DNA from 2 places in the Paenibacillus sp. YAF4_2 genome. Region 2 is predicted to be linked to the other one. Evidence: riboswitches for the same ligand, from Rfam matches in the RefSeq annotation. Region 2 holds a riboswitch; the other holds the start of a gene.
The links. A riboswitch is a leader RNA that binds a small molecule or an ion and turns the genes downstream of it on or off. The one in region 2 is predicted to bind ZMP and ZTP.
Positions count from the first base shown of each region.

Region 1: linked by a shared signal. The riboswitch ahead of AB4Y93_RS01690 (bifunctional 5,10-methylenetetrahydrofolate dehydrogenase/5,10-methenyltetrahydrofolate cyclohydrolase) and the one ahead of rpiB (ribose 5-phosphate isomerase B) in region 2 are both predicted to bind ZMP and ZTP.

Region 1 covers NZ_JBFRCT010000001.1:346,356-350,334, reverse strand. The annotation lists gene AB4Y93_RS01705 (BMP family ABC transporter substrate-binding protein) at 1-77, opposite strand, end outside; gene AB4Y93_RS01700 (DinB family protein) at 309-767, opposite strand; gene AB4Y93_RS01695 (hypothetical protein) at 896-1,471, opposite strand; gene AB4Y93_RS01690 (bifunctional 5,10-methylenetetrahydrofolate dehydrogenase/5,10-methenyltetrahydrofolate cyclohydrolase) at 1,940-2,788, opposite strand; ZMP/ZTP riboswitch at 2,848-2,927, opposite strand; gene AB4Y93_RS01685 ((S)-benzoin forming benzil reductase) at 2,989-3,735, opposite strand; gene AB4Y93_RS01680 (hypothetical protein) at 3,750-3,971, opposite strand; gene AB4Y93_RS01675 (hypothetical protein) at 3,964-3,979, opposite strand, start outside.
Region 2 covers NZ_JBFRCT010000011.1:134,100-138,078, reverse strand. The annotation lists gene AB4Y93_RS23780 (L-threonylcarbamoyladenylate synthase) at 1-389, shown strand, start outside; gene AB4Y93_RS23775 (manganese efflux pump MntP) at 506-1,018, shown strand; gene AB4Y93_RS23770 (low molecular weight protein arginine phosphatase) at 1,058-1,636, shown strand; ZMP/ZTP riboswitch at 1,723-1,803, shown strand; gene rpiB (ribose 5-phosphate isomerase B) at 1,935-2,393, shown strand; gene AB4Y93_RS23760 (TIGR01440 family protein) at 2,425-3,027, shown strand; gene glyA (serine hydroxymethyltransferase) at 3,055-3,979, shown strand, end outside.

The DNA.
Region 1 (3,979 bases), on a different contig from region 2:
GTGTTCGTCGTTTCCTTTGAGCATGCAGCAGTGAAGACAAGCAGAACTGCCGCAACAACCATTATGAGCTTCTTCATACGAGACCCTCCCCTATTTGCCGAACCCTATCTTTCGAAAGCTTAGAGAAAATATAGGTCATTGTTAGTTATACGTCAATATTGCTGACACGAAATATAGTTTAGTCACTAAAAAGTAGAGATTCATTTGTGCATGGTGCACATCAACCAAATTTCCATGTCAGATTAACTGTTAGAAAACCAAAAAAGCTGCGGCTAGTAGCTGCAGCTTCTTGAATATTTATTGATTGTCTAGTCTTCCAATAGTTCTGGGGAGATTTGATGCAGGTGATGCTTCATATGCTCCAAATAATCGTTAAAGAGCCATTCCAGAGTGTGCTGTTCTCCACTTGTAAGCCTGATTTCTTTTGACTTAATCAGATCCTCTGGCATTGCCGTAATGACTCGTAACATCGCACCATTTAAACTTTCCCATAGGGTGACGATTTCTTCTACAGAAGCATCCGTATACCGCTGCGCTTCTACCCATTTATCTTGATTGTACGGGTTTATGACGAAGGGCTCTGAAGCGGACTGAGCTTGAATTATTCTTGTCAGATTATTAATAGCCGAATCACAGAGATGACCAAGAATTTGAAGGTTAGACCACTTTCCGATGGCACGCGGAGTTAGCATCTTTACTTCAGGCCATGCTATGAGCTTATCTGGTATTGCCTTAACTAGTTTCTCAAGCTGCGCGACAGTGTACATGACCAACTCAATTCACTCCCTTGATGATTTAATTCATCATACCATCTAGCCAATAGCGGCATTATAGGGAGTAATTGATGGGGTACTTCAAAGATTCTGATAAACCGTGAACTTGCTGAAGGGAGTTCCTATTCCTTCTCAAACCGTACCGTAAATACGAGAGCCCACTCCGCCTTACTTAACGATTCAGCCGTAGGTTCTGCTGTTATCATGCTGTTTGCACTAGTAGCCTGTACTCCAAAGGCATAAATAGACTGATCGTAAGTAAACGATTGCTCCTCATTATTCTGAAGCAATCCCTGCAAAGTCAGCTTTTTATTCCAAGGGATCGTCGTCGTATAAAGTCCTGAACCTGCAGCCACTTTAATCAGTCTTATATTATCATTTCCCTCAATGGGTACCGTTTCAACCGACATAATAACTTCGACTTCACCGCTGCTCGGATTCTCCTCCGTACTGTAAAACAATTGACCTATCGAACCCTTCGTCGCTGCCTTCTTTCCACTCTCCCAAACGTCCAGATCCAACCATACGTTTGGCTTACTTCCTTCATAGGATAATTTGAAAGCCCCTGACATTGTACCAAGGAAAGGCTTGAATTTCCCCGCATCCCCTGCAAACACATCAATTGGGGTCAAAGTGATTTTGTTTTCTTTCGTTTTTTGTGTCTGCTCGGAAGTTGTTTCAGATTTGATCTCAGTCACTGTATTTTGACTTCTATTAGTACACCCAGATATAACGAGTAAAATAAAGAACAAACATATAGTCAACCGCATTATAAGCAAGCTCCTCTCAAGACATTCGCTTATTAGGAAATTCTACCATATCATTCAATTACTAAAACAATTGTGGCGCATCAAAGTCTATCTTGGCAAAACAAGTTTCGTCCAATAAGACCCTGCTGGGGTCTTATACTGTGCTCATTATGCGAAACTAATAATCATAAGACCCTGTGAGGGTCTTATTTTCTTAATATTGGTGAAATAACAAGCTGCCCTGTCCACTCGAAGGTTCTATAAGACCCCACGAGGGTCTTAAGCAGTGGTAGTTTTGTGAATTTAGTGATCATAAGACCCTGCGAGGGCCTTATCGCGGCTCCGTCCAAGTGATATTCGAAAAAAAAGAGCTATACCATCGTCAGTTTAATGACTAAAGGTATAGCCCTTTGGAGTTTATAACCGTTTGCTTCTCTCCGCAGCCTCAACAGTATGCTTCAACAACATGGCGATGGTCACTGGCCCTACTCCAGCAGGAACTGGTGTGATAGCAGATACATGAGGTGTACATGCCTCAAAGTCAACATCCCCCACGTTACCTGGATTATAACCGGCATCCAATACAACTGCACCAGGCTTGACCCAATCCCCTTGAACAAATTTAGGCTTACCTACGGCAGCTACAACAATGTCCGCAGATCGGACATGTTGTTCCAAGTCTGTCGTTCTGGAATGGCATGTTGTTACTGTAGCATCTTTGTTTAAAAGCATAGCTGAGACTGGTTTTCCTAAAATGGGGCTTCGGCCGATTACGACGGCATGCTTGCCTGCCACAGGCAGCTCGTAGTATGCCAGAATTTCCATAATTGCTGCTGGTGTACAGGAAGGGAATGCTGCAATACCAAACGCATTTTGAGCAAAGCCTTGCATTGTTACTCCGTCTACATCTTTGTCTATAGAAATAGCTTCAAACGCCGCTCGCTCGTCGATCTGATGTGGAACTGGATGCTGCAAAAGTATGCCATGAACGGATTGATCATCATTTAGCTGCTTGATTGCTTGTATCAATTGTTCCGTAGTTGTTTCTTCAGGAAGTTCGATCCGAATAGATCGGATACCGATCCTTGAGCATGCATTCCCTTTCATCCGCACGTACGTTGCTGAGGAGGGATCATCACCTACAAGGATCGTTGCCAGACACGGAACGATACCTCTCTCACTGAGCTTAGATACACGATTAACTAATTGGTTCTTAATATCTGTGGCAACCCGGTTTCCGTCAAGCAATAATGGACTTGAATTCATTAGCTGTCATCCTCTCCACTTGTTATAAAAAAACAGAAAGAGGCAAGGAGAAATCTCCTTACCTCTGCCCAGGCGAACGGCCATATGAAGTATGTGCTCCACCGTGGTACTCCACGTCTCGCCAGTTACACATACTGAACGTTTGATTTCATTTTGCCAGAAACTATTCCGTAATTCAATAGCTAGCTGTAATTCTTATGTCATGTTGAATAATCGTAGATGTCGACAACTTCTCCATGCTCTATATCTTCTTTAAACAAAAATGCAACGATCTGTTTCGCCGTTTCTTCAGGTGTAGTTAGCATTCCTGATTCCATGACTTGATTAAACAACTCTACTGTCGGGAGCATAGCTCGATCCATGCTTCTAGCTTCACTTTGCAAGCTGGTGTCAATCATACCTGGCCAGATGGATACAATCTTAACTGGAGCATTTGAGTTATTTTGTTCAAGCGCCACACATTGGGTGAAAACATCTAATCCAGCCTTAGCCGCAGAGTACAAACTCATCCCTGGATGAAGATTTTTTGCAGATGCAGAAGAGATATTAAGAACCCTCTTCTCAGCAGCTAATTCCCTTGTATATTTAATAAAAAGAGAGGTTAGAAGAATTGGAGCGATCAGATTCACCTGTATATTACGTGTTATTTCACTGATATCTGCTGCATCTATTGGGGCCACTGGCACGATCATCGAAGCGTTGTTGATGAGATAAAGCCCTTCTACTTGGGACTGATCAATTTGACTGAATATCCTCTCCATTAGGGTTTCAATCGCATCGGTTTGACCCAGATCGAACTCATAATAAGCCATATTCTCGCTATTGCTTATTAGAGTTGTATTCCTCTCTCGAGAGATACAATGTAGAAAATGACCTGATGAACGCAGTTGATAAGCGATAGCTTCCCCAATTCCTCTAGAAGTCCCTGTGATAATGAAGTGTTTCATGTTTGCTCCTTTCATTATTGAATCAACCAGGATATGAGGAATAACAAAGCACCTAGGATCAAGACGGTGTAGAAGAAATACGCAAACCAACGCAGAACCTTTGGCATACTGTTTAAATCTGCTCTTTGGGTAGGAACGCCCATTATCTTCTGATAGTGATCGGTGACATCATTAAATGAAGTTACCGTAGATTCTGTTTTTTCCTCGATAGGCCGTGTCTCATCTTTTTCATGCATGTTTTCTA
Region 2 (3,979 bases):
AGTCTGAAGTAACCGAAGCGCCGCGGTCGCCAGGTATGAAATATACGCATTATGCTCCGCAGGGTGATCTTGTGATCGTTCAGGGGGATCCAGCTAAGGCAGTACGTTACATTCAGCAGCAGCTAAATGAAGTAAGAACATCGCAACTCAAGACAGGTGTCCTTACTTTCGATGAAAGAACGGCTGCCTTTGATGCGGATCTCGTGTTGACTTACGGAAGCGAGCAGCGTTTGGAACAGGCGGCGCACCGGCTTTATGCCGCACTTCGCCAGTTTGATGCCGAAGGCGTGCAGCGTATTTGGGCGGAAGGCTGCTCTGAGGAAGGGATAGGCCTTGCTCTTATGAACCGTCTAGCGAAAGCTGCCGGGCATCAAATCGTCCGGTTATAGAGTAGTATGTTTGTCCCCTTGTCCGCATATCTTGGTTAAAGAATGGATGTGGACATGGGGGCGATAGCGTGACAGATGCAACTTTACATGCCGGACAATTCGCGACACTGCTCATAATGGCGGTTGCGCTAGGCATGGATGCATTTTCGTTAGGGATTGGAATTGGACTTAAAGGTATTCGTCTTCGTGATGTGCTGCGGCTAAGTGCGATCATTGCACTGTTCCATGTCATCATGCCGCTGGCAGGGATGTACGCCGGGCATTTCGTCAGTGGTCTGCTTGGCGATGTGGCTACAATGGCGGCAGGAGTTTTGTTGCTGCTTTTGGGCGGGCATATGATTTATAGTGCGCTTAGGGGAGAAGCTGTTCAATCGATCGACTACCGTTCCTCGATTGGAACGTTTTTATTCGCGTTTAGCGTTAGTATCGATTCCTTTTCTGTTGGTGTAACACTTGGTATGTTTGCGGCAGATATCGTGCTGACTGTACTGCTGTTTGGTTTTTTTGGCGGATTAATGTCCGTGTGTGGCCTCCTGCTTGGGCGCAGGGTGAGCCAAAACCTCGGTGGGTATGGCGAAGCGCTTGGCGGGGCGATCTTATTGATATTTGGATTGTTATTTATACTATAAAAATGAGACAGATTAGCGGCACAGAAAGGGGAATGCAGCATGACACGCATCTTGTTTGTTTGTACCGGCAATACATGCCGATCCCCGATGGCAGAAGCTATGCTGAGAGCAATGGCAAAGCAGCAGGGCATTCCGCTTGAGGTTCGTTCTGCGGGGGTGTCAACAATTGACGGACTGCCGATCTCGGCCCATGCGGCTACAACGCTGCGAGGCAAAGCAGTAGAGCCTCAGGGTTCTTCACGGGCGCTTAGCGGTGAGATTGTCGCTTGGTCTGACCTGATTCTGACCATGACATCGGGGCATAAACGAAATCTGATTAACTGGTTTCCTGAGGCGGTGGATAAAGCCTATACGCTGAAGGAATATGTCAATCAAGATACGGATGTACAGGCGGATATTGAGGAGCTTGAGCGTCTGTTTACTGAGATGCATATGAAGCAGGTGTTGGGCCAGCAGCTGTCTACTGCAGAGCGGACACGGCTCCTTGAGCTTGAACGCCGTATTCCTAGCTTCGATATTGCCGATCCTTTCGGTGGTACACTCAGCATGTATGAAAGCTGTGCTTCAGAGATTGAAGAGAGCCTGAAAACCCTGCTGAGGATGCTCAAAAAGGGATGAAATTCCATGCTGAAATTAGGCTGAAATTAGCCATTTAAGCGATTGATTTCTAACGATGAATCGGCTATCATGGAGGTAACAAAGACGGTTTCCGATGTAACTGGCGACGGAAGTGGGTAACCACGGTGGAGCATCGGAACATACGGCCGGTCGCCTGGGCAAAGAGCAGCATGCTATTAAGCATGTCATGCTCTTTTTTTCGTCTTTTCTGCGGAATTTAGGTATAATAAGTCCGTATGATTCGACAAACAGATACTTATTTTGCTAAGGATGCTGCAAAATAACAGGAGGGTTTACGTTGAAAATTGCAATTGGTGCAGATCATGCGGGTTACCGGTTGAAAGATGAAATCGTTCCGTTCCTTTTATCGCAAGGACATGAGATTGAAGATTTGGGCTGTGACTGCAATCAATCTGTGGATTATCCCGATTATGCACTGCCGGTAGCGGATAAAGTAGCAAGTGGTCAGGCTGACCGCGGCATTCTTATTTGCGGTACAGGCATTGGAATGTCGATTGCGGCTAATAAAGTGCCAGGTATCCGATGCGCTTTGGTGCATGACATGTTCTCGGCGCAGGCAACTCGCGAGCATAATGATACGAATGTACTTGCTATGGGCGAACGCATTATCGGCCCAGGCCTTGCACAGGAAATTGTCCGCATCTGGCTGGAAACGCCATTCTCCAATGGTGACCGTCATGCAGGACGTGTTCAGAAAGTGAAGCAAATCGAGCAGCAATATACTGTACATCCTTAAGATCGAAACGATATAGAAGGAGCGGTGCAGCATGAGCAATCACGAGGAATTAGCTTCAATTGCAAGTGATGTGGAGACGATTGTTCGGGAACTTGCTTCAGCCGGAGGGCTGAAGGCCGGACAACTGCTTGTTATCGGCACCAGTACAAGTGAAGTACTGGGCCACCGTATCGGTACATCCGGAACGCTGGCGACAGCCGCACAGATCTATGCGGGAGTTGAAGCGGTTCGGAGCGAGATTGGATTTTACCCTGTATATCAATGCTGTGAGCATTTGAATCGGGCACTTGTTCTATCTCGTGAGGCCGCAGACAAATTTGGTCTGGACGAGGTTGCGGCGATACCTGTTCGGAAAGCGGGCGGCTCGATGGCAGCCTATGCTTACCGACAATTGCCGGAAGCCTGCCTGGTTGAAACGGTGCAAGCACATGCCGGAATCGATATCGGTGACACCTTCATCGGCATGCATCTCCGCCGGGTTGCCGTGCCAGTCCGACCTTCGATCAGGTCGATTGGTGCAGCTCATGTGACGATGGCTTTTACAAGGCCTAAGCTCATTGGCGGAGCCCGTGCAGTGTACACTTTGGAAGACAGCGGCCTGGCGCCAGAGCAGACGTCAGGATCATGCGATTAAAATATTAGGAGGCTTTTCACAATGACAATGGAAAACTTACGTAACCAAGATCCTGAAGTATTAAAGGCAATGGGCCTTGAACTGCAGCGCCAACGCGATAACATCGAGCTGATCGCATCCGAGAACATCGTTAGCGAAGCGGTTATCGAAGCATTGGGTTCAGTACTGACGAATAAATATGCAGAAGGCTACCCAGGCAAACGTTTCTACGGCGGCTGCGAGCATGTTGACATTGTGGAAGATATCGCACGTGATCGTGCAAAAGAAATTTTCGGTGCTGAGCATGCGAACGTACAACCACACTCCGGCGCACAAGCAAACATGGCTGTATACCTGGCTGTTCTGAAGCCTGGTGATACGGTTCTTGGTATGAACCTGGCACATGGCGGCCACTTGACACACGGCAGCCCGGTTAACGCTTCCGGTCTTCTTTATAACTTTGTCGCTTATGGCGTTGACGAAGAAACATTCACAATCAACTATGATGAAGTACGTAAAGCGGCATTCAAACACCGTCCTCGCTTGATCGTAGCTGGCGCGAGCGCATACCCTCGTACAATCGACTTCGAGAAAATGGGTAAAATCGCTGAAGACGTAGGCGCATTGTTCATGGTTGATATGGCACATATCGCGGGTCTTGTTGCAGCTGGTTTGCATCCGAGCCCAGTGCCTCACGCACACTTCGTTACAACAACAACACACAAAACGCTTCGTGGTCCTCGCGGCGGTATGATTCTGTGTCGTCAACCTTGGGCAGCAGCAATCGATAAAGCGGTATTCCCTGGTTCGCAAGGCGGCCCTCTGATGCATGTTATTGCAGCTAAAGCTGTTGCATTCGGAGAAGTTCTTCAACCGTCGTGGAAAGAATATGCACAACAAGTTATTAACAACGCAAAAGTATTGTCCGAGACGCTGATCTCCGAAGGCATCAACATCGTATCCGGCGGTACTG